4 regions of the Selenomonas sp. oral taxon 137 str. F0430 genome follow, and region 1 is predicted to be linked to each of the others. Evidence: riboswitches for the same ligand, from Rfam matches in the RefSeq annotation. Region 1 holds a riboswitch; each other region holds the start of a gene.

Region 1 (7,444 bases):
CGTTGAACTTATTGAGCCTGCCCTGATCGATGTTGCGGCTGATGCGCGTATAGCTTCCGAACTTCAGACTGCCATCGTCCTGGATGTCGTACTGCATCAGGAAGCCGTCGTCGTAGGGATCGTAGCCCGCGAGCGGGTTGACGGACGCCGCCACATAGAGCCTGCGCCCATCGACAAGCAAAGCTTCACCGTGTACCTGCGCTTTCGCCGGATCGCCCGTGTAGATTTTGCCCTTTTCGCCTTTTGGATCCTCGTCGAGGTTCTGAAACGTCTCGGTGAAGTTATAGCCACAGTACTGCTTGATGTCATTCTTGAGATTGACGACAGCTGTTTTGTTTTCCATCAATCGCTTGCCGCTTTGGCGAAAGACGCCAATCTGTCCCATATCATAGCCGGTCATATAGATATGCTCGTCACTAGCCGCCGCCGCATGCATATTCGGCACAGTTTCCGTCTTCCCGCTCGCCACGCTCGCCGCCGCGCCTGCGGAATTCGGATCGATGAGAGCGGTGTTCTCAAGCTCCGTCGTGCTGTAGGTGTACTGTCGCAACAGGAGCATGCTCTTGCCCTTCTGATGGAAACCGAAGGAGGCAGGGTCGCGGTTGAGGTTCTTCAGCACCCCTGCCTGTGGCGCCGCATCGACCTCCGTCGTTACGCGCGAGCCAGTGACCGCGCCCATCTCGCTATTGCCGTAATCCGAAGGAATCGTCGAAACCAGATTGGCGGCATGCACCGACGAGCCGTAGAGCAGCCCGCCCACGACAAGAGCCGTCAGGCGCAGGCGCCGCGCCTTGCTGAAATACTCCTTCATCTTCTTTCCCTCCCTAGAATTCATAACGGAAGCTCATATAGTAACTGCGTCCCTGCAGCGGGTACTCGATGTTTACCCAGCTCGGGTCGCTCAAGTAGCGCTGTACGCTGTGCACTTTCAGCTTCGACGCCTCATCAAGCACATCGTTGCAGCCAATCGACAGCGTCATATCCTTGCGCGGCGACCACTTGAGACCCACGTTGATCGTCTTCAGCGCAGCTCTCGGCCTGCCGGCAAGTTCTTTTTCCACGGGATTCCTGGTCTGCGGAATGGCATAGTGCGTGTAGTATTGCGAAACATAATGCGCCTCGCCGAAGAAGAGCCATTTCTCCGTCGGGCGATAGGTCAGACGGATATTGCCCTCCCATCTTGGCTGGTAGGTCGGACGCACTTCGAACCAGTCGTAATGGACCCCCGGAGAGGAATCCCTGCGCTGCGCCGCTATGTTGAGATGCGTGCCTTCGATATCGAGATCAAACTTCTTCCAGTGGAAATTCGTCTGCAGCTCAATGCCGTGTGCCTTACCGCGCATGTCGTTGAAGTAGGAGCTGTAGTTGAGCCCCGCGCGGTAGAGGTAGAGCATCCGCTGCGTGTCGCGCCAGAAATAGGTGAGCGTTGTTCGATTGTCCGAGCCAAGGAACTTGCCGTCCCATATGACACTGAGATCGAACTGCTTGCCGTATTCTGGCTGCGGAAATTTGGCGCCGCTCCCCTTATAGTCCATCGGTGCCGGCATGATGCCCGCGCCGTCGCCCGCGATCTCATACATGTTGAGCAGGCGGAAGTAGGTGCCGCCCGTCATGCGCATCGTAAAGTGGTCGTTGAACTCCTTCTTGAGTGCGAGCTGCCACGTCACCTTGGAATCGACCTGACTGTCCTTCGGATGAACCCAACGGTACGTTTTGAGAGGGTTAAAGCGTCCAAACTGACTGTAGCCAATGATCTGCGAGCGGTTGTAGCGGACGGCGGGTGTCAGCTGCCACGTCTTCTTTTTATCGAGCGTGATCGTATCCTGCAGCTGCACATTGAAGATGTTCTGATCGAACTGGTTGCGCATCTGCGCCCAGAGATTCCCAATGCCCGCCTGCACATCGTCGATGACCTCATCAAGTCCGTCGCCGTCGATATTCATGCGCTCATGCGAGTAGTTCATCTGGAAGTCGAGCATGTTGTTTTTGCTGAGCTCGTAGGTGCCGTCTATCTGCACATTGTATTTCTTCGAACGATAGCGGCTCCACTCCCGCATGGGAATCTTAATCATATAGCGCAGACCGTCGTGAATATTCTCGGCACGGTAATCCTTGCTCTGGCTTAGATAGTCAATCATCCAACCCCATTCATAGCGTTTCCCTATATAGCGTCGCTGTACGAGCAGCTCCGCTGCACTGATTTTTTGATGCCGCTTGTCGTATTTATAGAGATCGTATTTATCCACGAGAAGCCCCGGCTGAATCATATCGAAATAGCTTCGATAATCAACCCAGAGGCTGTCCGGCAGATGTCGATCGACAGTCTTGTATGTTCCCTTGATCATCCAGTCATCATTCTGCCATTTGACGAGAAGATCCGAATTGCTGTAGTCGTTGTATTTACGGCGGCGCTCGGGATCGTCGGCGGCTGTCACCAAGCGACCGCCGTTGTCTTCGAGCCACTGGATACAGTCATCTACATTCTGCTGCCATGCACCGGCACCATGCAAAGCATCATATGCCGCCCTTTCTGCCGGTGTCATAGCGAGGTAGCCTTGCAGCTCGGCTCGTGTCTCCATAATCAGCCGTCCATCTCCGGTATTCGTATAGAACTGATCCGCCGCATAGCTGTGATAGGGGAAGTCGCCGTCACGCGACTCGTGGTTGAATCCGAAAAGCAGGCTGCCTTTGCCGACAGGCGCCGTAACCTCGACCGATGCTTTCTTCCCGCCGAACGAGCTCGGCCCGATCTCGGCAGAGCCGTGTGCACCCGTCGGCTTCTTCGTCACGACGTTGATCACACCGCCGATAAAGGTGCCCGCAAAGCGTGCGGGAATGTAGCCGCGGTAGACCTCAATGCGTTCGACGTTGCTGACAGGGATCGTCGAGATATCGACCGCCGCATCGCCGCCGAGGTTTGTCAGCACACCGTCGACGAAGACTCCGACCTGCGCTGCCGTCGAGCCGCGTACGGTTACGGTCGTATACTGCCCCTTGCCCTGCACCTCACGCACATGCACGCCTGGCACCATTTTCAGAAAGTCCGGCAGGGTTTTCTGCTCGCCCTTGAACTCCTCAGGGCGGATGACGGTTACGGTGCCGGGGGAGAGAGTCTCCTCCCATACGGGGCGTTTTGCCTGAACCGTAACATCCTGCGTTGTATATACGCCCTGTGCATCCGACGTCTGTCCCGACTCTGCTGCGAATGCGGGCTGTCCTGTCGCAGCGGCGAGCAGCATCCAGAGAACACCCGAGACCATCCTTTTGCTTACTTGCTTTGACATAAAAGAGCCTCCGTTCTTCTTTGCCGACCGACCGTATGCCGGCGTATCTTCAAAAGATGTGGACAATCCCCGTGCCATGCTTCCCTTCACTCCACGAAAAAATCCGCCTGTACCAACGACCATAGTCAGGCGGATGAACATCCGCAGAAATCAGAAATCCGGCAGAATATATTCCTGCCGGAGGTACGTCTGTATTTCATCTTGGACGTAATCCCCTCCCCATCGCTCGCAGGTACTGATTCTTGAAACAATTCAAAAATCAACGGTGATGTTGAAACAGGCAAGTCTCCTGGCTTAGATTCATCGCCGCGTCAAACCTTCCCGGATCTCTCCAGTGGCATATTTTGACGGGCTCCTCTTACAGTGGCGGGACCGCTCCGGCTTTGACCGGATTCCTTTTGAAGTCTTGCGACACCTATTCCCTATCATATGCAATTTTTATGTTTATATTAGCATTATTGTTTTTTTTTGTCAATAAGAGTTTTCAGGTTGCATTCATATTTAACGATAATAAAATACTTTATAATAAATAAGCAGGAAATCCGGCTGCGCAACAGCTAAATTTCCTGCTTCATTTCATGTACTGTAAGCTGCGCTGCAAACCCTAACACCCGAGATCGTCCGCCCCATTTTTGGCAATAAAATACCGGCGGAAAGCTGAACCTCTCCTAAATGCTGAAGTACGTAAAGCGCATACTTTACATAAATAACAGACCTCAGTCGGTACCCCGGCTTAGGATCGTCGCCCATTCATCCCTTTGTAAGAGGACTACGATGAATAAACTCCCCTTCACGGCTGCGCTACAGCGTTGAAATCACATCAAACTTCCCCGTAAAGCTTTGCAGCAAGTCACAAAACACCTGATGTCCTTATTCAATTTTTACGATAAATAATATTCGGTAAATCCCTCCCATTATATATAAATCTATCTTATTCTACCATAACGGTAAAGTAATTTCAACCCAATTATAAATTTTTACATACAATTCGTCAAGCCATATACTTCATTTCTCCACGCGCACACGATCCATCTCCGTACCGTCAGGCAGGAAGCACGCGATCTCAATGCCGGTCGCGCCGACCTCCATCGTGAGGTAGTTGTCGGTCTCGGGCTGCGGGAGCGTCACATCGTCCATCGCATGATCCAGCCACAGATTCGGATAGCGGACGTTGCCCGCGACACCCGTGAGGATGTAGAGCGGCCCCCTTTTGTCCGGCTGCTTTGCGAATCCGTAGATATGCCCGCGATTGGGATAGGTGTGCAAGTGCGCCGTATATACGATGTCTATGCCCAGTTCGTCAAACAGCGGCATCCATAGGTTCCCGTCCTCGCTGAATCCCTCCGTGCGCTCGGGACGCCCGTTGATGCGGTATTGCAGGACATCTTTGTGCATCATGACGATGTTCCACTTGTTCCGATGCGCTGCCATGTCGCGGCGGATCCATGCCTGCTGTTCCTCCACGAGCCCGGGGATAAAGTCGTCAAGCTCCTGCTGCATTGTGTTGAGGACGATGTAATGGACGCTGCCGAAATCAAACGAGTAGTAGTACCGCTCGAACTGCGTGCTGCCGTTCGCGGGCACGTCGAAATAGTGCAGGTACGCCTCCGGCAGGCGCACCTTCCAATCACGGTTATACGTTTCATGATTGCCCATCACGGGGACGAAGGGCAGCGCGTACAGCATGTCGGCGTCAAATCCCTCGAACCACGCCGCCCACTGCGAACGATCCTCTCCGTTGTCCACAAGGTCACCCATGTTGCAGTAGACGGCCGCATCACGGTTGCGCTCCCACGCGCCGCGCGCCACATTCTGCCAGTCCGTATAGTCGCTCGACTGTGAATCCGGGAAGATGATCATTTTATACGGTGCGTCCTCGGCAGGTGCCGCGAGCGGCATCCACGCCGTCGCAGCATCACCGGCGCGCACGCGGTATTCGTACGACGTGCCGGGCGTCAGCTCGTCAATCGCCGCTGCGTATTGATAGACGGTCACGCCGTCGTCTGTAAAGCCCGCATCGCACACATCAAAAGAACGCGTCTCCGTCTGCCCCGCCGTGCGCAGCTCGACGACCTGATCCGCCGCAGGCGTGGGCATCTCCCACATGAGGACGCGCGCACGCCCCGTATCCTGCGTGACGATCTGCCGCAGATAATTTACGCGCAGCTCGGCAAAGAGTTTGCGCTCCGCTGTCTCCACAACCGTGCGCCCGCAGCCCGTCCCCAAAAAGAGCGCGCCGCTCGCAGCGAGAACGCCCGCCGCAGCCGCACCTTTGATAAAGGAGCGCCGACTCAAACGTCGCTCCGTCCGGTTATTTTCTCCCATCATAGTCCCCTTGATTCAGTCAAATATCTGTCTGTCAATATAATCCTAGGAGCGCACTCTAAGTCAATAGTACGCCCTAAATTTTTACCATGGTGCCATACTCCGCCGAACGTTCTCCGCACGCTTTGTTTTCGTTGACATTGGACGCTTTGAGATATATGATATAGGTGTTGTTTTATGTCTGTGCACATGAGCAGGAGGATATGATGATAGAGCGTTATACGCGGCCGGAGATGGGTCGTCTCTGGTCGATCGAGAATGAGTGGCAGACCATCCTGAACGTCGAGATCGCGGCGTGCGAGGCGATGGCGGAGCTGGGCGAGATCCCCGCCGCTGCCGTGGAGAACATCCGCCGTACGGCGAAGTTCGACGTCGCCCGCATCAACGAGATCGAAAAGACGACCGACCACGACATCATCGCCTTCCTCACGAACCTTGAGGAAAATGTCGGCGAGGATTCGAAATACATCCACAAGGGACTGACCTCGAGCGACGTGAAGGACACGGCGTACTGCATCATGATGCGCGATGCCGCGGGGCTGATCCTTACGGGGCTGTGTAAGTTCCGCGAAGTGCTCCGCCGCCGTGCGGACGAGTTCCGCCATACACCGTGTATCGGACGTACGCACGGCATCCATGCGGAGCCTATGACGTTCGGACTCAAGCTCCTCCTCTGGAGCGCAGAGATCGAGCGCGACATTGAGCGTCTGACGCGCGCGCAGGAGATTGTCTCGGTCGGCAAGCTCTCGGGCGCGGTCGGCACCTACTCCAACATCGACATGCGCATCGAGGAGCTGACGTGCAAACGTCTCGGTCTCACGCCCGTCCGTCTCGCAACGCAGGTCATCCAGCGCGACCGCCACGCCGAGCTCGTCACGACGCTTGCGATCATCGCGGGCACGATGGAGAAGATCGCGACCGAAATCCGCAACCTCCAACGCACGGATATCCGCGAGGCGGAGGAGTTCTTCAAGGCGGGACAAAAGGGCTCGTCCGCGATGCCGCACAAGCGCAATCCCATCAATTGCGAGCGCGTCTCGGGCATGGCGCGGCTCGTGCGCGGCAACGCCGTCGCGGCGCTCGAGGACATGACGCTCTGGCATGAGCGCGACATCTCGCACTCCTCCGTCGAGCGCGTCATCCTGCCGGACAGCACGATCAACGTGGACTACTGCCTCGCAAAGCTGACAAACATCGTCGACAAGCTCCTCGTCTATCCCGATGCGATGCTCCACAACATGGGGCGCACGGGCGGGCTCATCTACAGTCAGCGCATCCTCACTGCGCTCGTTAATAAGGGCGTCATGCGCCAGACAGCGTATGTATGGGTGCAGCGCAACGCCATGAAACGCTGGCTCGAGAAAGAGGATTTCCGCACGAATGTCGAGCGGGACGAGGACATCTCCAAGCATCTGACAACACAGGAGATAGACGACTGCTTTGATTATAAGTATTTCCTCCGCAATGTGGATGAAATCTTCAAGCGTTTTGACCTGTAAAGGGAACAGGTTTTGATAAAAAAAGGGGACTGAGCATATGTCAACCATCGTTATCACAGGTACGCAGTGGGGCGACGAGGGAAAGGGAAAGATCGTCGACTATCTCGCGGAGCAGGCGGATACCGTCGTTCGCTATCAGGGCGGCTGCAACGCGGGACACACGGTCGTCGCCGCAGGTGAGGAGTACAAGCTGCGCCTGCTGCCGTCGGGCATTCTCTACAAGGGGACGCATAATATCATCGCGAACGGGGTCGCCTTTGATCCCGAGGTCTGTTTGCAGGAGATGGATGCTCTCGCATCGCGCGGCATCGACGTGTCGCATATCCGCATCTCCGA
Region 2 (7,444 bases), 200 kb from region 1:
CGGCAACTATGCTCCGCTCGCGCCGCACCGCCCGTTCTATCATGACGGCGCATTGACGTTCCGCCGCGACGTGTTCGTCGGCGAGACGCTCCCGCTCACGATGCCGCAGGGCAGCGACCGTTTCTATGTCGGATGCTATGCAGAAAAATGTTTTCTCTCGGAAAAGGGCGCGCTGATCGAACAGTATCGTCACGACAATCTCTTTGCACTCTACGGGCACCACGACTTCGTCTTTGATTTTCAAAAGGCACACGAAGCAATCAATACCGTTCATATCGAGGTGCCGGAGGGGCGAGAGATCATTCTGCCGATTGCAGGCACACACTCCCTGCAGGAGTGCCGTATCGAGACCGGCTCGGATGCGGAGGACATTCTCCTCGGCAAATGGGCATTCAGCAATTATCGCCTGAGCGAGAGTGCGACGCTCACCGCAAGCGAGACGTTCGCCGTCGGCACGCCCATCCACCTCGGGCACGATCCGCACCGCAAAAAACTCGTGCTGAACATCCTCGTGGACGGGCTTTCATGGGCGGCGGCGCGCACGCGATTCCCGGCGTGTATGCCGCGCATCGCGGAGTTCTTCTCGCGCGGCGTCATCTTTGATCAGAATTTCTCTACGTCCGAGCACACACTCCCCGCGCTCCCCGCCATCGAGACGGGACGCTATCCGCAGCGCATCCATATCTTTAACGAAAAGGACAGCCACGAGCTGCCGCTCGATATACGGACGCTCTCGGAGCAGATGAAGGAGCTCGGCTACTACTGCGCAGCCCCGATGGCGAGCGGATTCGGCGTCTACAACGGCGTGATGCGCGGCTACGACCGCATCGTCTCCGCGTCATGGAAAGGCGCTTCCTACGAGGGCGTCGATCGCACGATCCGCCAGATCGAGGCGCTCGAGGAGGTGGATCAATTCCTCCTGCTGCATGTGATGGACGTCCACCCATGGGACGGCAAGGACTTTAAGTTTGACCCCACCGTCGAGGCGCGGCTCTCTCTCAAAGAGCGCAGGCTTACCCCGGGCAAAGGGCGCACCGCGAGCGTTCGCCTGCTTCCGACGAAGGTCTACCAAGAGGAATTTTGGGCAAGCCTGAGGAATGTAGACCGCACGATCGGCAGCCTGCTCGCGTACATCGCCGACCGCTATGATGAGGACGAATATATCGTCAACCTCTACAGCGATCATGGACTGCCCTGCTTTGGTGCGGCAGATGTGTGCACCCGTTTTGATCTCGCACGCGAGGTGCAGACAAGCGCGATATGGATGATGCGCGGCGCGGGTGTGCCCGCGTGCGGTATTGTCGATGAGCTGACAAGCATTGTCGATATTTACCCCACGCTCGGACACCTCTGTGGGTTCCCTGTGCCGGAGGACGTCGACGGGAATCTGCCCGCGGTGTTCGGCGGGCGGGAACGCGACGTCGTATACAGCGCGCTGACCTTCCCCGGGCAGACGTTCAAGCTCGCCGTGCGGTCAAAGACGCACGCGTTTCGTCTCGAGACGCAGGACACGGCGGACGAGGACGGCACGGTGGATTTTCGCATCGCGCGTACGGGCATCTACCCGCGCGGGCATGAATGGGAGGACGGGTACGAGGCGGACAGCGCGGAGCTGCGCGCGTTCTTCTACCCGCGTGCGCGGGCGTTTGTGGAGGGATTTGCGAGTAATGGAGAGCTTTTTCCCTCAATGAAGAAGACGTGACGCGGGATTTTCGCGCATAGCGGTGTCACCGTCGTTGCGCCGTTATCCTTCGTACCGCGCGTCGTTTTCCGCAGCAATTAAGCCCCTCTGTTTTCGCATGGCAAATGCCAAGCGGCTCCGGCAACTTCCCCCCCCCCTGCATCACTCCTCATATAGAAAGGGACATCAACCATGGACGTCAAAGATTTTGTCAACATCCTCGGTGCAGATTTCTTCGCCGGCGTGCCGGACTCAAAGCTCCGGCCGCTTGTCGATTACCTCGTAGAGACCTACGGCAGCAATAATGCATCCCACGTGATCGCTGCGAACGAGGGAAACGCTGCGGCGCTCGCGGCGGGCTATCATCTCGCGACGGGAAAAACGCCTGTCGTTTACCTCCAGAACAGCGGGCTGGGGAACATCGTCAATCCCCTGCTCTCGCTCCTCGACCGCGCGGTCTACGGCATCCCGTGCATCTTCGTCATCGGCTGGCGCGGTGAGCCTGGACTGCACGACGAGCCGCAGCATCTCCTGCAGGGGCGGCTCACCGAGCCGCTCCTCGATACGATGGGTGTAACGACACGCATCCTCACGCGGGAGACGACGCCCGCAGAGCTTGCGCGCATGATGGAAGAGGTACGCCCTCATCTCGCGGCGGGCGGACAGGCAGCATTCCTTGTCCGCGAAGGCGCGCTCACGTATCCAAAGCAGAAATATGAAAACCTCTTTCCCATGCGCCGTGAAGATGCCGTCGCCGAAATCCTCAATGCTGCAGAAGACGCCGTTATCGTCGCGACAACGGGCAAGACGGGACGCGAGCTCTTCGAGCTGCGTGAGGCGCGCGGCGAGGGTCATGCCCGTGACTTCCTCACCATCGGCTCGATGGGACATGCAAGCGCCATTGCCCTCGGCCTCGCCCTTCACCGCCCGCAGCGGCGCGTCATCTGTATCGACGGCGACGGCGCGGCGCTGATGCATATGGGGGCAATGGCGACCATTGGCGCCATCGCGCCTGAGAATCTTGTCCACATCCTCCTCAACAATGAGGCACACGAATCCGTCGGCGGCGCGCCGACAGTCGCAGACTCAATGAACTTCCTCCACATCGCCGAAGCCGTCGGCTACCGGCGCGTCCGCAGTGCCGATGATCCCGGCTCGCTCCGCCGTGCGCTGCAGGATATCCGGGAACACAGGAAACTCACCTTCCTTGAGGTGCGCATCGCCATCGGATCACGCAGCGATCTCGGACGCCCTACAACGACGCCCGCAGAAAATAAAGCGGCACTAATGCAGACACTGCACTGATACCGTATATACAATAACAGGGCGACAGCACTTTATTCGTGCTGTCGCCCTGTTATTTTTATTGAAGATAGCTAATCCGCGGTTAGAATCCCCAGCGGATGCCGGCATCCACGCGCCAGTCGGTCTTGATATCGCCGCCGAAGGTTTTTTCAAAATCACCGTAGACACTGCACTTATCACTGAGCTTCAGCGTCCCGCCGATCTGTGCGCCGACCCAGGTATCCTTGAACTCCTGCGATGCACGGTTGGTATTGACGCTGTCCGAGAACGTTGTCTTCATGTCCCCGGAGAACTCATGATAGAGCGAGAGCTTTGCGAACACCGTACTGCGTGCCGTCTCCTGCCCGACGCCGATGCCGATGCGGCCGATGAGACTGTTCATCGCGCCCTGCCGGATACTGAGGGCGTTCGCCGCGCCGTTGAGGCTTGCCTTATAGTCGACACCGTTCAGATGTGTGTAGATCAGCTCGGCCTGCGGCTCGATAAAGCTGCCGCCCTTGTACTTGATACGTTTTCCATACTCCGCAGAGAGCGTTTCCGCCCATGTATGGCAGTCGCCGCGCACGATGTCTCCGCTCGTATTATAAACGCTGTATTCCGTGCCGAGTCTGCCGACCTTTGCGATGAGATCAACATAGTCGCCGCTTTTTCCCGTCCACGTGCCATAGATGCCGAGGTTGCCCTCTTTGCTCTTGCCGCTGCCGTTTGCAAATCCAGCGCTGCCCTTCATATAGCTTGCCGCAAGACCGACACGCCACTGCGGAGATACCTGCAGGTCATGACCGACCTGCACCGTATGATAGTTCATATGGAAGTTCGTATTGTCCTTATCGCTGCCGGTCTTGCCGCGGTAAAAACGTACCCATGTCCCCGTCTGCTCCGGCGATAGGCGCAGATCGCCCATGCGCTTCATGAGGTCGTTGGCTTCCGCGCGGAATGCCATTGCAGAAGCTGCCATCGCGGATTTTGCGCTGCTCATGATGAGTGTTTCTTTTGGCCCGTAAGTGATGCGGTTTTCATCCGGAACCGCTGCGCCGAGCATCGCCTGTCCCGTTGCGTCGTCATAGGACAACATGCGCCGTGCCCATGGCGTAATCGCGCCTTCGGCGATCTCCGCCTTGCCCGTGATGTTCTTCTCGCCGCTCTTATATCCTTCGTAGTAGAATTTATGTGCGAGCGATTCGAGCGCTTCTTTATATTTCGATGTGTCGAGCCCGTTGCCGGAGGTGCGCAGAGTGACGCCGCTGCCTGCGGCGGCATTTTTAACGACAAAATCTCCGCCGACAAGCGTCGTGGCATCCGGCGCCGTGCGATCATAGTAGACATTGGTAAATCCATCATAGTGGTTGATCGTGATGGAGCGCGCATCCTTTTGGAAGATCCTGCCCGCATGGTCGGCATCCACACCGCCATGGAGCGAGCGTAGCTTACTGCCGCTGAACCCCGCACGCGTGGGAATCATCGCGCCCCACTCTTCGTTCACCCATTTCGCACCGTTTTGCAGATACAGGTTAAGCCCCGTCGCTTCACGAATTGCCTTCTTGTCCGGCTCGTTTTTCCCTTGCTCTTTGTAATTATCCAGCACAATGCCCGTAAATATGGAGTCGGCGGTCGTCAGTCCCACATTGATCCGCGTCAGCGTATTGCCGAATGTAGTAGCCGTTCCCTCTCTGTCAATGAGCCCAATGTTGCCGTAGATCTCCGTCTTGCGGCTGCCTGCGCCGACGACGTTGCCGTCCTTGTCGAGCTTTACATTCATATTGACAGTTGCTTCCTCGGCATTGATCGCAAAATGGGGAAGATTATGCTCCTTATTGATTTTGATTCTGCCGCCGCCGCCAATCGTTACCGTGGAACGCGTTCCCGCACGGACGCCACTGCCGTCGGATTCGACGTCAACGTCACCCGTCACCGTGATATTGCCGCCCTGTGTATCTCCATCATAATTGAGCATCGCGGAAATACCGCTGACATAGTAGTGGGAGAGGAAGTTCTCGCCATGGCTGCCGAGACTCTGCTGTGTCGGCACCTTGACGCGAATTTTCGCATTTCCGTCAATGTAAACATGACCATGGTTCAGTGTGCCGATGCCGCAGGTCACAGCGGGATCACGGTCGCCGGAGCCGTCCGGCGCTTTCAAAAAATTGCTCGAGATATTAACGTCCACATCGCCGTTCACGCGCACAGTTTTCGCGTCGGAAGAGCCGGAGATGATCCCGTAGGAATCGTCCGCATTTGTATGTGAGGTACGGTCAACATTGACAATGACTTTCTTCGCCGTAATCGTGACGTCATGAAGTCCGTTATAGTAATTGGGATCCGCCTTATAGCCGCGCCCCTTATAACTCTGAATGCCAAGGTTCTCCTTTGAATTGAGCGTAAGCGTCACGCCGGGTGCATTGACATTGACATCTGCGCTATTTCCTGTGATGGATTTCGTATTTATCGTGCTGTCTTTTGTAAATGTGTAGCTCTTTGTTGCGCCATCCCAGACGTTGAATTTTGCAAAATCACTTGAAAATTTATATGCGGGTTTCCCGTCAATTTGTCCCTTAGTGAACGTGGTTCCTGTCTGCTCCTCCGCCGACGCCGTTCCGCACGCACTAACCCCCATCAGCGCCATAAGTACCAGTGCCGTAAGTCTCAGCTCTCTTTTTTCGAATTTCACGTTTTTTCTTCCTCCCGAACAATCAATACTCTGTGAAAAAATGCACATGCATTCTTGTTAATATTCTGCGTTTTCCTCCTCTCCGAACGTATCCCCGGCGAGCGGTACAAAAAAAGCCTCTGCCAAAAGAGGCAGAAGCATATGAATGGAACGGCAATACAGCCGTATATGAATCTCCTCCCTGTCGCTCGCAGGTGGTAACGGTGACCTTGGAACAGGCAGGTCTTCTGACTCCAAATCATCGCGCGGCTGCGTCTTCCCGGAAAATCTCCAGTGACCATATGCAGCCGCACTCCTTGATACAGCGGCGGGACCGTGTCGGATTTGCACCGACTTCCCTATGAATCCTTACGGAACCTGTTCGTCTGTGTAGTTTTGTGAATTTCAGGCGACATTATATCATCATTTTACAATAGAATCAATATATGGGACAATATTTTATTGAAAAAATCATGAATATCATTCACAACCTCAATTTATCATAAGTATAAAAAATTCCCCCTACATTAAATGCAGGGGGATTAAATATTTACTTCACATAATTCAGTGGCGAACCGAATGCCTCACACAGCGTCGAGCGCCGCGCTGACGTCGGCGAGGAGGTCGTCGATGTGCTCGATGCCGACGGAGAGCCGCACGGTGCCGGCGTTGATGCCGGATGCCGCGAGCTCCTCCGCGCTCATCTGCGAGTGCGTCGTGGTCGCGGGGTGGATGACGAGCGACTTCACATCCGCGACGTTCGCGAGGATGGAGAACAGCTCGAGTTTATCGATGAAGCGGTACGCCTCCTCTTGTCCCCCCTTGATGTCAAAGGTAAAGATGGAGATGCCGCCGTGCGGGAAGTACCGCTCGTAGAGGGCATGATCCGGATGCAAGGGCAGCGCGGGGTGGTTGACCTTCGTGACCTTCGGGTGTTTGCTGAGGAAGTCGACGAGCTTCAACGCGTTCTCCGTGTGACGCTCCACGCGCAGGGAGAGCGTCTCGAGGCCGTGGATGAAGTGGAATGCGTGCGTCGGCGAGATGGTCGCGCCCGTGTCGCGCAGAATGAGCGCGCGGAGGTAGACGATGAAGGCGATCGCGCCGAGCGCATCGGCAAAGCTCAGCCCGTGGTAGCTCGCGTTCGGCTCGGTGATGTGCGGGAACCGTCCCGACGCCTTCCAGTCGAACCTGCCGCTGTCGACGATGACGCCGCCGAGCGCCGCGCCGTGTCCGCCGATGAACTTTGTCGCCGAATGCACAACGATATCCGCGCCGTGCTCGATGGGGCGCAGGAGGTACGGCGTCGCGAACGTGTTGTCGATGACGACGGGGATGCCATTCTTATGCGCGATCTCGGCGATCGCCTCGATGTCGACGAGATCGGCGTTCGGATTGCCGACGGTCTCGATGTAGACGCATTTCGTATTCGGACGGATCGCCGCCTCATACGCCGCCGCGCCGCCTTTCGGATCGACAAAGGTGACGTCGATGCCCCACTCCTTGACCGTGTGCTTCAGGAGGTTGAACGAGCCGCCGTAGATGGTCTGCTGGGAGACGATGTGATCGCCCGCATGGGCGAGCCCCTGGATCGTCGCGGTGACCGCCGCCGCGCCCGACGCGAAGGCGAGCGCCGCCGCACCGCCCTCGAGCGCCGCGATGCGTTTTTCGAAGACATCCTGCGTGGGGTTCATGAGCCGCCCGTAGATGTTGCCGGGATCGCGCAGGGCGAACCGATCCGCCGCATGCTGCGCATCGCGGAACACATAGGAGGTCGTCTGATAGATCGGAACAGCGCGCGCGTCCGTGACGGG
Region 3 (7,444 bases), 250 kb from region 1:
CGTCGAGCGCGCCCGCCATGCGTGCCGCCTCATCGAGCCAGCGCGCGCCGTCGGGCATGGTATCGCGGAACAGTCCGCTGATCCGCCCTGTGACGTCGATGCGCGGACGCCCGAGCTCCGCAAGCGGGATGACCTCGATGGCGCGCACGCGTCCGCTCGGCTGCTGCCATACGGGGCGTATGCCCATGAGGTAGAGGAACTCAGCGATGCATTGTCCGTGACTGCGCATGTTTGAGCCCGCCCAGAGGACGATGCCGACCGCCTCGGGATAATGCCCCTCCTCACGAATATAGTCCTCAATCACGGCGTCACCGAGCTGCTTTCCCAGCTCCCACGCCGCGGGCGAGGGGAGTGTGCGCGGGTCGATGCCGAAGAAGTTGCGCCCCGTCGGGAGCAAATCTGCCCCGCCGCTCGACGGCGCGCCGCCCGGCGCAGGCTCGATATATGCGCCCGAGAGCGCCGTTACCGTATGCGTGATCTCCTCGTCCGTGCGCCGCAAATTCTGCACGATATCCGTGCAGATGTAGGAGAGAACGCGCGCAAGCTGCGCCCGCATCTCCGCATTGCATTCCTCCTCTCTCAGCGTTTCCATAACCGCATCCACGGCATCCGGTGCGAAATCCTGCGCCATCAATGCGGCGACGAGCCGTGTTCCCAACTGCTCAAGGCGGTCAAGCGCCATGCCGTAGGTCGTGCCGTCGGGGAGCAGTGTCCCGCCCGCATCGAGCAGTGCGTCATAGTCATATCCCTGCCCGTCGGCGAGTACGCGTGTGAGTGTGGGAATGTCGCCGTTGTCCATGCGGACGAGGGATTTCACATAATCGACGCGATCCTCTTCGGGCGGCATCCGTCCGAGTACATGAAGCCCCGTGCGAATCTGGAGATTTTTAAGATCTGTGATGTAGTTGTGCAGGCGCAGCGCATACGATTCGAAATCCTCCTCCTCGGGCACCTCGTCCTCGAGATGCGCCGCGCGCGCCGCTTCGCGCACAAGCTCCGCGGCGGCGTCCGCCGATTCGGGCTGCGTGCGGGCAAAATGCCCGTACTCGTCGAGTGCGCGCTCGAGCTCCGCAATATCGTCGCACGCGCCTGCAAGGCTCATCGGCGGCGAGAGGTGACTGATGAGACACGCCGCGCCGCGCCGTTTTGCCTGAATGCCCTCGCCGACAATCGTCATCCAGTAGGGATAGATGTCGGGCAGGTCGCCGATGGAGATGTCGGGGTAGCACGAGGGCGAGAGTCCCGCGTTCTTGCCCGGGAGCCATTCAAGCGAGCCGTGCGTGCCGACATGGACGACGGCGTCCACACGGCGTACCGTGCGCAGCCAGTGATAGAACGCAAGATAGTGATGCGTCGGCGCGGCGTCGGGCGAGTGGAGGAGTTTCCCCGGATCTTCGCCGAATCCGCGCGGCGGCTGTATGGTGATGAGGATGTTGCCCTTTTCGATGCCGGGCAGGATAAAGGTGTCGTCCGCAACGAGCACGTCGCCCGGCGGTTCGCCCCAGTCGACGCACATGCGCTCCCGAACGCGTGCGGGGAGCGTTTCAAAGTAATCGCGGTAATCCGCCGCCGGGAGACGCCCGCAGGCATTTTGAATCTGCGCGTCGGTCAGACAGCGGCGGTCGTTCGTCGCCTGCGCCGTGATCTCGTCCATGAGCGCCTGCGCCGTCTCGGGGATGTCCTCGACGCGGTATCCCGCCTCCTTCATCGCGCGCAGGAGACGCACGACGCTCTCGGGCGAGTCCAGCCCCGCCGCACTGCCGATGCTCGCGTTCGTGGGCGGATAGTTGTGGAAAATAACGGCGATCTTCTTCTCGGCATTCTCTTTGCGCCGCAATACGGCATAGCGATGCGCCCGCCGCGCGAGGAGCTCCATGCGCTCGGGGAGCGCGACATAGACGGACAGCCCGTCCTCCATGCGCTGTTTCGCCGCGATCGGCACGGCGTGGATAGCGCCGTCGAACTCCGGCAGGCTCACGCTGATGGAGACCTCCATCGCGTTCATCCCGATGAGGGAGTCCTCCCACTCCACGCGCTCGGCGAGTATCGTATACGCCTGCAGCCACGGCACACCGAGCCGTACGAGTTCTTCGATCGGCGTCCCCGCCGCGTGCAGGGAAAATTTCAAGCAGCTCACGACGACGTCGACCGCCGGCTCCCCGTCACGGTAAAAGTAACGGTGCAGCGTCTCCGCAAACGGCGGCGAACCGAGCTCTGCGTTCGCAAGCGTATTCGTAAATACAGGGATGACGTTCAGCCCCGCCGCTTCAAAAGCGCGCACGAGCGCCGTGTGATAGGTGAAATCGCCCATGATCCACTCGGAGCGGTAGAATACGATGCCCGCCGTCGGACGCGCAGGGTCGACGTGCGCCGCACGGTACGCCGCGATGTCGGCGCAGTTCCCCCGGTAGTCGGGATGCCACACGCCGTGCCACGGCTGTTCCTGCGGCGGCGGCACCTCTCCCGTATAGCCCCCGAAGCGTGCCGCGAGATAGAACATCGCACCGCGCACGTTCTCCTCCCCGTCAAAGCGGAAATAGCGGCGCAGCTCCATCAGATCGTCATCCGTCATGCCATGCGAAATACGCTCCGCCCCGCTGTTCTCTACGAGGAACGCATGGCATTTCCGCGCGCGCAGGAGATAGGCGGATGCACGTTGAAGAAAGGGGCGATCCAGCCCCGTCCCCATCCATAGGAAGAGCACGGCATCCGCCGCCGCCGAGATGCGCATGTGGGCGGGCGACCATTCGTCCTCGCCCTGCACATAGTATGCCGCACAGGAGACGCCCTCCGGCAGCGCGAGACGTCCCGCCATATAATAATTTCTCGATACGTTGGTATAAAAGGCGATATGCATAACGCCGATAACTCCTTGTTATGATGCCGCGGACAATAAAAAAATCCACCCCTCGGTGGATTCTACGCGCCGACCTGCGGCACAATGCGGTCAATGCTCTGCCGACGCTGCAAATCCCCTCCCCATCGCTCGTGGGTCAAACGGTGACTGTCGGTAGGGCAGTTCTCCCGGCTCAGGTTCACAGCTCCTCTGCACCTTCCCAAAGCAACAGCTTCAGTGGCTCTATCGAAAGACGCACATTTTCACCTTTCGGCAAAAACATCGCGCTTTTCTGCAAATTTGCTCCCCAATACGGTGGCGTGACCGCGCCGGAAACGCTCCGGCTTCTCTATTAAATCCTTGCGGATACCCAACCCGTGCAGTACGGGCGGTACACCACGCAAGATGCTGCGTGCACCGCTCTCTCTGCACATTCTATATTATTTGCGCTTATTATAACATTGATTTTATTCTTGTCAAGTGCTGCGCTCACGAATAGATTTCCATCGATCGTGCAGCCAAAACCATTCCTCCGGGTATTTCCGCACCCATGCCTCGATACGATCGTTGACGTACTGCGTCGTTTGGCGGATATCCGCTTCCTTATCCTCGGTCTTGGGCGCACGGATCGCAGACTCGACGAGGAGCACATGATGCCCGTTCGGCTCCCGATGCATGAACACGGGGAAAATCGGAACGCTCCGGAACCGTCCGATGGACGCCGCGCCTGTGAACGCGTTCGTCTCCCGGCCGAAAAAATCGATGATGATGCCGTCACGCAGACTCGGATCCTGATCGCTGATGAGTCCGATGATCCAGCCCTCGGCGAGCATCCGGAACATCTCACGCACACTGCTGCTGTAGGTAATGTGCATCCCGACGAGTGTGCGGTACTCATTGATGAAGCGATCCATCCCCGCCGAGGACTGCTTCTTGGCGACGCCGACGAGCGGGTAGCCCGCACAGGCGAACGCCCCTCCCATGAGCTCCCAGTTGCCGCTGTGCGAGGTCGCAAAGATCGCGCCCTTGCCCTCCGCCATGACGGCGTTCAGCTCGTCCACCGCGCCGACGATCGTCACATAGTCCGACATGTGCTCCTTCATCACCGGGAAACGCAGCACTTCCATGAGCATCGTGCCAAAGCGCAGGCTGCTCGCACGCGCGATGCGATCCGCCTGCGCCGCGTCCGTATGCAGGCAGCGCATGACCTGTTCGCGTGCGAGCCGTTTGCGTTTTGCCGGGACGAAGATCCATGCGATTTTTGCGAGCGCTTCGCCGAGCAGCATCGCCGCGGTATGGGGCAGCAGACAGATGAGACGGCTGAGGAGTTTTACCGCATAGTAGGAAAGCATCTCAGGCGTCCCCGGAGAGCTTCTTTTCGAGCGCCTTCAGCTTTTTTGCCATCTCCGGCAGACGACGGATCGCTGCCTGTACGCGCAGCCACTCGGCATGAGACTGCACCGGGAACCCTGCGCCGAACGTCCCCTCCGGCATATCGCCGATGATGCCCGAGCGCGCGGCATAGACCGAGTTTGCGCCGATGTTGATGTGCCCGACCGTGCCGACCTGCCCGCCGAACGTAACGTTGTGCCCGACCTTCGTTGATCCGGAGATGCCCGTCTGCGCAACGATAAGACAGTTCGCCCCGATATTACAGTTGTGCCCGATATGGACGAGGTTGTCGATCTTCGTCCCCTTGCCGATGACGGTTGCGCCGAGTGTCGCGCGGTCGATGCCGACATGGGCACCGATCTCAACGTCGTCCTCGATGACGACGCCGCCGACCTGCGGCACCTTTGTATGTACGCCCCGCTCCGTCGTAAAGCCGAAGCCATCCGCGCCGATGACCGCACAGCTGTGAATCGTGCAGCGCGCCCCGACGCGGCAGTGCTCGCGCACAACGGCGTTCGGGTAGAGCGTCGTCCCGTCGCCGATCTCGCTGTACTGCCCGACGTAGGTATGCGGATAGAGCGTCACGCCTGCGCCGATCACAGCGTTGTCGTCCACATAGGCAAAGGGCAGGACGGTCGCGCCCGCGCCGATGCGGACGCCTGCGCCGATGTACGCCTCGTCGCTCACACCGACCGGGTGTTCGATCGCAGGAGTAAAGATCGCGAGCAGCTTTGCAAACGCAGCCTTGGGATCGTCCACATAGATCACCGCACACGAAAAGCCCTCCGTGCCGCCGGGCAGAAGGAGGGCACCCACGCGCCCTTCGCAGGCGCGTGCCTCATCAATATGCGGGGGCACGGCAAAGGCGAGATCGTCCACGCCCGCCTCATCGAGAGCGGCAAGGCTTTTTATGATGCGTCCGGTGTCGCCGCCCGCCCTGCCGCCAACCAGTACAGCAATCTCACCGACTGTCTTTTCCATGCATGATTCCCCTTTTATTGAAGTTTTTGAATGACTTCATCGGTCAGATCTGTGCCGCCGGAGATGACGGTTGGGTACTTCTTTGAGCTGTCCATCACGACGTCGAGTTTCTTATCCTTTACAATCTCTTGGACGGCAGCGTCCATCTTCTGTTCGAGCTGAACGCTGTAGACTTGGTTCAGCCCCGCCATCTTGCGTTGGGCGTCCATCTGTACCTGCTGTACTTCCTCCGGCGTCATATTGGGGTTCGCCTGGAACCGCTGCTGTGCCTCCGCCTGTGCCTCGGCGAGCTTCGTATTGGCTTCCGCAACGAGAGATTGCAGCTGCGGTGCTTCATTCTGCACACGCTCACGATCGACCGTGCCGACATGCACCTGGCCGCAGCCCGCCGTAAAGATACTCGCCGCAAGAAGGACAGCCGCAGGGGCTGCGCTGAAATATTTCATGGATAAAGTTCCTTTCATTCTTTGATGCTCTGCATTTCCTGCACCATCTCCGCTGTGATATCACGCGCCGTCACGGAGACAAGCGGAGTTCGCCGCACGGGAGCAAATGCATCTGCCCCCGGCAGATGTGCCGCGGCGCGCTCCTCGGGCGCGGCGAGGACGAGGGAGAGCTTATGCATGAGCGCGAGCTTTGCCGCGCGGCTGCGCACATCGCGTAAAATCTGCTCCTCAAGGGCATCCGCACTGCTGCGTACCTGCGCCAAGCGCAGGGCGCGTTGCGCCGCCGCACTGCGCGCTTCCTGTGCCTCCTGCGCGCGCTTCATCATCTGCGCGCCGCGTTCCTCCGCTGCGGCGCGCAGACGATCCGCCTCCGCTTTCTGCGCGGCGACGGTCTCCCCCGCGCGCGCCGTCCATGCTGCCTCCTGCGGCTCGATGCGCGCCGCGACACGTGCCGCAATCTCATCCCGCCACGCATTGTAGAGCGCAATTTGACGCGCCCCGCGCTCGGTCTTAAGCGCATCTAGCTGCTGCTCCCAGCCCGCGCGCTCGCGAGCAAGCTCCTCCTCGGAGACGCGCAGCCCGTGCATGGCGCGCTGATTGTCGATCTTGAGGTTGAGGTTGAGGATCGCGTTCAGATACTCGTCGTCGATCGCCTTGCTGCGCGCCTTGTAGTCCGCCTCCGTTTCCTTTGCATAGACCTCCATCAGGCGTTTGCGCTCACGTTCAAGTGCGACGCGCGCCCCGATGACAGTCTGCGCGTTCTTTTGCCACACGGAGTCATCAAATGGCGCGGGATCTGCATCAGGCGGAGTAACCTCCTGTGCGGCCGGCATATCCTCTATGCGCAGCGAAAGCATGCGTTCCTCGGCGCGAAGCTGCACGAGACGTTCATAGGCGGGGTGTGCCGCGAGTACCTCCGTGATCCGAAGGAAAGCAATGTCGCTCTCTTCGGAAGCATGCTCTTTTTTGGGAGTGAGGAACATGAGGAGCAGGAGAATCAGCAGCAGCGCCGCTCCCCCCGCAAGAATCTGCCCGCGCCTTGTGTGCCAAAGTTCGCGCATACGCCCGTCTCCTCCCGCGCTTTCCTATAAAAATGTACCGAGCAGCGCTCTGCCCGGTACATATGCGCATGTCAATATCGTAGGATGTGGATTACTTGCTGAGCTGCTTGATGACATCCTGCGTGATGTCCTGTCCGCCATAGACCACAGCGCCCTTATCGATGACGACGGAGAGTCCCTTCTTCTCCGCGACGCTCTTCACGGCGTCCTGAATGCTCTTCTCAATCGGCTCCATCAGCTCTTCATTCTTCTGCTGAAGGCGCTGACTCGTCTGCTGATAGTAATCGGATTTCTCCTGATCATTCATGTTTGCCGACTTCGACTCAAAATCCGCCTGTGCCTCCTGCGCAGCCTTCTGCATCTCTGCACTGGCCGCCGCGAGCTGCGGATGCTGGCTGCCGACCTGACGGTAGTCCACAACACCGACCGCGGACGACGCCGCCGACGCAATGCCCGAGCCGCTCTGCGTGAGCGCGAGCGCAACCACCGAGCCGACGAAGACGACGGCGATGAGGATGCTGATGAATTTAACCTGCTTCTTCTCAAGTTTGATCATGAAAAAATCTCCTTTTCCTATAAGAAACTCCGGCACGAATGCCGAATGCACTCATTATAACAAAGAGTGCGCCGCAATTCAATATCATTTTACTTTGCGATAAGAGGAAAGCGCGTTTTCAAGATTCATCGCGATCAGCTTATCGTCTTGAAAGGTCACGCGGGCTACGCGT
Region 4 (7,444 bases), on a different contig from region 1:
CTCGGATTTATGCTCCCCGTATCGACGCCGCCGAACGCGATCGTCTATGCGAGCGGATATATCCCCATCACGAAGATGATCCGTACCGGCTTCTGTGTCGACGTGATCGGCATATCCTGCATCACCATCCCTCTGACGGTTTATTTTGTCACATGGCTTGTGAATCCTTGAACGTACTAAGGAGTCTTGGATATAAAAAACTGCCGTACCGAAGCGCTGCGCCTTGGTACGGCAGTTTCTATATGCTGCGATTATGTATCGTCGCTTTCGCCCAGCCACTCCTCGGAGGAGATGGGGCTGTCCTTGACGAGTGCGACGATCTCTTGATGTGACTGCTCAATTTCTTCGGGAGAGAGGATCTGTGTCAGCGGTTTTGCAAGGAGCAGACCGATGTACGCCATATCCTCTTCCTTGAGCGAGCGCGTTGTCGGATTGGACGTCGAGAGACGCAGCGCATGGAGGAACAGTCCGGGGTTCATCGTGGGGATGTCTTCCACACGGACGCGGATACCCATGCGATTGATCACGCTCGACGCTTCGTCCATATTCACACTGCCCGTCGCGGAGGCGAGCACGAGATGCGTATCCGTACCGCCGCAGAGCACCGAGGCTCCATGGTCGGCAAGGGCGCGCGCGAGGACTTCGGCGTTTTTGAGCACCTGTTCCCCGTAGCGGCGGAACTTTTCGCTCGCCGCTTCGCGCAGCACGACGCCGAGCGCCGCGAGGTGGTTCATATGGAGGGCGACATGTCCCGTATTGACGATGGCGGCGTCCATGCAGGCGGCGATGTCGCGCTTGCAGAGGATGACCGCGCCGTCGGGACCGCGCAGAGATTCGGATGTCGAGAAGGTCACAACATCAGCGAGCGCCACGGGCGAGGGCAGAAGCCCCGCCGCAACGAGTCCGACGCACTGGCTGATATCCACCCAGAGATAGGCGTCCACGGACTGCGCGATCTCATAGAGAATGCGGTAGTCTACCGTGCGCGGATAACTCACCGGCGAGAAGATGATGAGACGCGGACGCACACGCTCTGCGTGCGCACGCACCTCGCCCCAGTCGATCTGCTGCGTCGAAGAATCGATGCCGTAATTCTCGAACACGTACGAGAGCCCCGTGCTGTGATCTTTCTTGCGCAGGTTAAAAGAGAGAACGCAGTCGCCCGGCTGGAGCAAGCCCTGGAAGACGACCCGCGAGGCGGAGGCGATACTGCCAAGCCGCACAATCGCATGGTCGCTGCCGAACAGCGTCCGGGCGCGCGTTTGCACAATGGATTCGAGATGAATGCCCCCGATTGCCGTTTCGTCGTGGCGGTCAAAGATGCTATTCGTGAGGATGCTCCCCTCGAGATACGCCGCGAACGGTGACATAGCGTTGGTATTCGGCAGGAAGGAGAGGGTGTAGCGCTGGCGCTGTTCCTCATCTTCGAGCAGTGTGTAGATCTCCTCGTCGAACGATTTCAGATGGTTGAGCAACTCTTTCTTTTTCATCGTCAGTTCTCCTCACATATCCGGCAGAGTCAAACGCCCCGCGGGGAGGCCACTTGCCATACGGTGATTTTCTCGCCTTCAAATCGGCGCTGTATATTCCTAGTATAGCACAATGAAAAGCATTGGTCACTCATATCTTACCGATTTTTATTTCGCGATCGGCCATACCAGCGGAATGACGACAAGGCAGACGATGAGCGAGACCACGACGAGCGGCACGCCGACCTTGACGTAGTCCATGAAACGGAACTGGCCGGGACCAAGCACGAGCGTGTTCGGCGGGGTCGCAACCGGCGTCGTAAACGCGCAGGATGCAGCGATACCGATCGCCATGACCACGGGGTACGGCGAGACGCCGACGGTCTCCGCGATCGAGATTGCGATCGGCGCGAGCAGAGCCGCCGCCGCCGTGTTCGACATGAACTGCGTCAGACCGCAGGAAAGTACGAACATCGCAAAGATGATGACGTACGGCGAGGGGGCGTCGCCCATGAGGCTGACGACGAAGTTCGCGATGAGCGCGCCTGCGCCCGTCTTGTCCATCGCGCTCGCAAGGGGAAGCATACCGGCAAAGAGGAAGATCGTCGTCCAGTCGATGCCCTGATACGCCTGTTTCTCGTTGAGGCAGCCCGTCAATACGCAGATGAGTGCACCGATGATGGCGGACATATGCATCGGAACGTTGAGTTCTTTCTCAAAGACCATCGCGGCGATAACAGCGATAAGGATGGCGGCGCAGACATACATCTTGCTCGCGTTCGTCTTCTCCTCTTTTTCGATCGCTGCGTCGGCGTCATCTGTGCTGAGACCCTGTACCATGTGCTGCGGGCAGAGCTTACGGCCGATCGTGAGCATGTACGCCATACCCGCGATGGAGAGCGGAATGCCGATCCATGCGAATTCGAAGAAGCCGAACGGCTGGAGCCCGCTGGACTGAAGCGTTGCGCTCATGAGGATGTTCGGCGGCGTGCCGACCATCGTGATCGTACCGCCGACGTTCGCCGCGACGGCGAGCGCCATGAGCTGCGGAGAGACAGGCACCTTTGCCGCCGCGCAGATCTGGATCACGACCGGCATGAGGCAGGCGACCGTTGCCGTGTTCGAGGAGACCGACGAGAGGACAATCGTGATGAACATGATTGCCGCCATCAGAGGCGCCTCGCTGCTGCCGGACTTCTTCACGACAGCGATACCGATTTTCTGTGCGAGTCCCGTCTGGAACATCGCGGCGCCGATGACGAACATACCGGCAAACAGAACGACGGTGGAATTAGATAAACCGGAAAATACCTGTGCGGGTGTTAGCACGCCTAACAGTCCCAGCGAGATCGCCGCGCCCATCGCGGTAACGGCGAGCGGGATAATCTCAGTGGCGAAGAGAATCGCCGCCACCGCGAGAACCCCTAATGTCAGCATTGCTGCATCCATTGATTCATCTCCATTCATCAGTTCATAACTTTAGTTTCTGAAATATATTACAGAAACTTTCTTTGACGAAATTCTTAATTCTCTATCTCTTTTTCAAATCCTTCTTATTTTCCTTTGCAGCCGACATAATATTTTAGTATAAAAAACATAGTCTAAAACTATAATAAGAAAAAATTATTTATGGAACTTCAGGACGTGATATGGAAAAATCCCGGAAGCCCGAGCAACATTGAACTCCCTGCTAAGGCGTGATAAAAATCATTTATCTACTATAATATAATATATGTAATGAAAACTTTCGAAATGAAGCGAAAAAATTTTTATATGGTGTGAGATCCTATTGTTAAAAAAGGACGCCTGCGGAAGGAAAGACTGCGCGTGCAGAAGAATATATACAAGAGGAGGTGCAAGATGAGGGTCGAGAAGCTGTGGAAAAATCTGTGCCAAACCGTGCGTACGGGCGCGCGGCGGTTCCGCACCGCAGTGGCGGCGGATGTCGTGCTGCTCCTATGTCTTGGAGCATTTACCTATCGCGAAATATACGAGGCGGAGGCTTGGTATTTGGAAGAGGCCGGTTCCGCGGCGGCGGCCGCTGCAGTCGGCTGTATTTTTGCCGTCTCGCTGCACCTCTTTTTTGAGAGACGCGGCAAGGAACACCGACGTGTGGAGGCGATCCTTACAGCCGCCGTATGTGCCGCAGTCTTCATTCTTGTGCGGGGGCACAGCTGGACGGTGCCGTACATCCTGCTCCAAACCCTCGGCGCTGCGCTCTCCTTTGCGGCTTTTGGACTTTATTGTCTGGAGGGCGAAGAGGAGGGGCGCTCCGCTCCGCTTGTCATATTTTCTCTGTGCAAGGCTGCCGTTGTCGGCACACTCTTGACCGCATCGCTGAATATCTGCCTCATGGCATTTGATTCGCTGATCGTTTCAGTGCCGCCGAACTTGCTGACGCTGCTGTATTTCTTGATTGCGGAGGTCTCTTATATTTTTGCAGGGGGACAGGTCGCCCTTGCAGGTCTGCCCGTGTACGGGCAAAGAGCGGAGATGCCCGCACTTTTCCGCGTGCTGCTCGTGCGCATCCTTTGGCCTGCCTGTCTCATCCTGCTCGTTATTCTCTATCTCTACGTGGCGAAGATCATCTTCCTGTGGGAGATTCCCGTCGGCATGATGAATTGGTTTGCCTCACTGGCGCTCCTTGCCTTTGCCGTGTTTTTTGTCTGTTTTGCGGGGGATGAACGGCACCCCTTTTTGAAGTCCTTTCTGCACCGCGGGCTGCCGGTCTTTCTGCCGATTCTTGCAGTGCAGGCCGTGGCCGTATGCCAGCGGATCGCGCCGTATGGGCTTACCGCTCCTCGGTACGCATCCATCCTCTGCACGGCGTTCGGTATTTTCCTGCTCATATGTGCGTTCCGGCGCAGTTCTCCGCGCCCGGCGTTCCTTGTCCTGGCGGTCATGATCGCCGTGTCCGCGCTGACGCCGCTGAGCATCCTCGACATCCCGCTGCGTACGCAGGAGGCACGCCTTTGGAGCGTTCTTGAGGAAAACGATATGATAAGGGACGGCACTGTCGTGGGGAACCCTGCTCTTTCGCCGGAGGCGCAGGAAAAATTGCTGAGCGCCTCGGAGTACCTGACGGAGCGAGGTCAGACGGCGTTCCTCGAGACGCCGGGCATGAACGATACGCTCGCGGAATTGCGCCGCAGCTATGAGGGAGAAGACACTGTCGATTGGTTCCTTTTCACCCCGCCCGATCCTGCCTTCGTTCCGGTGGCCGGATGGCAGGAAGCCTATGTGTTTTCGGATACGCCTGTCAGGGACGGCGTGCTCGTTGTGGAAAAGGGGGCGGGCGCAGAGGAGCACTGCGATGTTTCGGCGTACGTCGCGGAGGCGTTGGCGTATGCGCGCGAACATCGTGCGGGAAACGGTGTAAACAGATTCACACGTGAGATGCAGATCGATTTGGATGACCGGAGCCGCCTTTGCCTGAGCGAACTGCGGATCATGGCGCGCGGCGCAGGAGAAGAGGGGGCGGCGGTGAATATGCAGGGCGTGCTTTTGAAGAGGTAGAACGTCTTCCGGAATGCCTGTGCTTCTGTGTGATGCAGATGCGGTCATTCCCGATCAGCAGGGAGGATGCCCCGGTCGTTGTGGAGTCCGCGGTTTTCGTGGTTGACAATAGGATTAGTATTCGTTATACTTCAATAAGTATTTATTCATTTTTAACTTCATAAGCAGGTTCGGTGCTCCTTGTGAAAAGGAGGTAACAGGGAAATCGGTGTGAAACCGATGCGGTCCCGCCGCCGTAATGCCGAGGATGCCCCACCATGTCACTGCGCGAGCGGGAAGACGGGGCGGACGATGACGCAGAGCCGGAAGACCTACCGAATCTCGTACGCCGGGAGCGGTGCCCTTTGTGTGCGGATGCACGACAGGGCGGCGCTGCCACTGCATTCTGCGATGGACAGAACGGCAGTGTTTTTTTAGTGCGTACGATGGAGGAAAGCAATGCATAGGGAAGAGGGCGCGGGGGGCGCTCAGGGGAACTTTGGAGGAGGAAAATATCATCATGACGAAACGACAGCTGGCACTTGCCGTCGCCATCGCGGCGATCGGTACGAATGCGGTGTGGATGAGCGGTGTATCTGCTGCAGAGAAGCAGGATGTCCACGGGGGGGGGACGGATGCCGTCGATACCTATGAACTCGATCCTGTCGATGTCGAAGGGGAGCGGAGCGAGGAGGCCAACAGTCTCACGAGCAGTACGGGCGGCACAGGCTTCCTCGGAACGAAGGACGTGATGGAGGTTCCCTTCACGCAGACGAACATCACGAACAAGGCGCTCGCGCAGTACGGGGATGCAGTTGAGCCGTTGACGAGCGCGCTGCTCATGTCGCCGTCCGTGCGCACGAGCAGCAGCACGATGTACAACGACTTCTCCATGCGCGGATTCCCGATGAACGCGTATCAGTTCAAGGTCAACGGCGTGCCGGGCATGTTCTCCCAGACGAATATGCCGTCGAACTTCGTGGACCGCATGGAGGTCATCTCGGGGCCTGTCATCGGCGTTCACGGCTCGACGAACTCGGAGTCCGCGGGCGGCTCGGTCAATCTCGTGACGAAACGCGCGGCGTACGGCAAGGAGCGCCTCACCTATACGCAGACGGTGAGCACGGGTGGAGCGCTCGGCGAGATTGTCGACATCGGCAGGCGGTTCGGCAAAAACGAGGCGTGGGGGCTGCGCATTAACGCGGAGAACATTCAGGGCAAGACGGCGGTCAAGGGCGAGAAGCTCACGACGCGCGACTTCTATATCAACCTCGACCATGCGGGGCGCCGCAGCACAACGAATCTCTTCATGGGCTACCGCTATACGAAGGACGAGGGCGGCCAGCGCTATTTCGATTTCAGCGGTACGGGGGCGAATCTCTATACGGGGAGTCGTCTGCCGTCGGCGCCGAGCGGCAAGCGCAACTACAGTTTCCCGGGGCAGCATATCGAGGTGAAGACGTGGACGGCCGTGCTCAATCACGAGCAGCAACTGAGCGATACGTGGAAGGCCTTCTTTAACGCCGGGTACAGCCGCAACTACGGCAGCGGCTACGTGATGACCTCCTCGAGCAAGCTCTTCATGCGCAATGAGGCGGGCGATTTCTATAATACGCTGTGGACGTATCCGTACGGCCTGCGCAACGCATATACGCAGCTCGGCGTGCGCGGGACGTTCCATGTCGGCGATGTCAAAAACGACGTCGTGCTGGCGCTCGACCGCGACTGGTACCATGCCTACTGGGGCTATGAACGGAACGGGGCGTATGGGAATGCCGTTCCGAGTTTCGGCAATATGTCGGGGAGCCTCAGCGGCGGCGTGCGCAGCGTGACGTGGAACTATGCGCCCGGCTCTGTCCGCGGGGCGATTAAGTCCGGCGTGACGACTTACTCGGGCGTATCGCTGACCGATACCGTCGAATATGGGAAAGCGACTGCCCTGCTGGGCATTCACCATCACAGCGTCAAGGCGACGTCCTATGCTGCAGACTCCGGCTATAATCGCGCGCGCAGCACGACGGTCAGCAGCAGCGCGAACTCCCCGACGTTCGGCATCGTCTACCGCCCGACGGATGACCTCAGCATCTATGCGAACCACTCTGAGAGCTTTGATAAGGGGAATGTCGTCGGCAGCGGCTTTATGAACACGGGCGCGATGCTTTCCCCTGCCAAGACCAAGCAGAACGAGATTGGCGTTAAGTACCGTCGGCGCGGCGTCCTCGCGGGGCTGAGCGTCTTCCAAATCGAACAGGACCGCACGATTGACGTGCGTTACACCGGCGACCCGAACCCCACGCGCGTCATGGAGGGCAAGAATAAATTCAAGGGCGTCGAACTGAGCGTCAGCGGCCAAATCGCGCCGAAGTGGACGCTGACGGGCGGCCTGATGCACCTGACGACGGAGCAGCAGACGAATACGGGCTATAACGGCAAGGCTGTGGCGGGCGTCGCGGACTGGAGCGGTATGCTCGCTGTCGAGT

What was found. Region 1 has a riboswitch for cobalamin ahead of HMPREF9162_RS02545 (TonB-dependent siderophore receptor). Riboswitches for the same ligand answer to the same signal wherever they lie in the genome.
Region 2: linked by a shared signal. The riboswitch ahead of HMPREF9162_RS01600 (autotransporter outer membrane beta-barrel domain-containing protein) and the one ahead of HMPREF9162_RS02545 (TonB-dependent siderophore receptor) in region 1 are both predicted to bind cobalamin.
Region 3: linked by a shared signal. The riboswitch ahead of cobN (cobaltochelatase subunit CobN) and the one ahead of HMPREF9162_RS02545 (TonB-dependent siderophore receptor) in region 1 are both predicted to bind cobalamin.
Region 4: linked by a shared signal. The riboswitch ahead of HMPREF9162_RS11145 (TonB-dependent siderophore receptor) and the one ahead of HMPREF9162_RS02545 (TonB-dependent siderophore receptor) in region 1 are both predicted to bind cobalamin.

The regions. Positions count from the first base shown of each region.
Region 1 covers NZ_AENV01000005.1:245,179-252,622, reverse strand. Annotated here, with positions in the region: gene HMPREF9162_RS02550 (transporter) at 1-811, opposite strand, end outside; gene HMPREF9162_RS02545 (TonB-dependent siderophore receptor) at 825-3,284, opposite strand; cobalamin riboswitch at 3,546-3,718, opposite strand; gene HMPREF9162_RS02540 (metallophosphoesterase) at 4,290-5,609, opposite strand; gene purB (adenylosuccinate lyase) at 5,816-7,108, shown strand; gene HMPREF9162_RS02530 (adenylosuccinate synthase) at 7,146-7,444, shown strand, end outside.
Region 2 covers NZ_AENV01000005.1:46,938-54,381, reverse strand. Annotated here, with positions in the region: gene HMPREF9162_RS01610 (sulfatase-like hydrolase/transferase) at 1-1,702, shown strand, start outside; gene aepY (phosphonopyruvate decarboxylase) at 1,874-2,986, shown strand; gene HMPREF9162_RS01600 (autotransporter outer membrane beta-barrel domain-containing protein) at 3,069-5,654, opposite strand; cobalamin riboswitch at 5,854-6,030, opposite strand; gene HMPREF9162_RS01595 (O-acetylhomoserine aminocarboxypropyltransferase/cysteine synthase family protein) at 6,218-7,444, opposite strand, start outside.
Region 3 covers NZ_AENV01000005.1:492,919-500,362, reverse strand. Annotated here, with positions in the region: gene cobN (cobaltochelatase subunit CobN) at 1-2,857, opposite strand, end outside; cobalamin riboswitch at 2,997-3,225, opposite strand; gene HMPREF9162_RS03590 (lysophospholipid acyltransferase family protein) at 3,313-4,188, opposite strand; gene lpxD (UDP-3-O-(3-hydroxymyristoyl)glucosamine N-acyltransferase) at 4,190-5,209, opposite strand; gene HMPREF9162_RS03580 (OmpH family outer membrane protein) at 5,224-5,655, opposite strand; gene HMPREF9162_RS03575 (hypothetical protein) at 5,670-6,716, opposite strand; gene HMPREF9162_RS03570 (OmpH family outer membrane protein) at 6,808-7,272, opposite strand; gene HMPREF9162_RS03565 (hypothetical protein) at 7,357-7,444, opposite strand, start outside.
Region 4 covers NZ_AENV01000015.1:189,097-196,540, reverse strand. Annotated here, with positions in the region: gene HMPREF9162_RS11170 (DASS family sodium-coupled anion symporter) at 1-171, shown strand, start outside; gene HMPREF9162_RS11165 (hypothetical protein) at 252-1,490, opposite strand; gene HMPREF9162_RS11160 (SLC13 family permease) at 1,638-2,918, opposite strand; gene HMPREF9162_RS11155 (DUF4153 domain-containing protein) at 3,330-4,985, shown strand; cobalamin riboswitch at 5,140-5,319, shown strand; gene HMPREF9162_RS11145 (TonB-dependent siderophore receptor) at 5,485-7,444, shown strand, end outside.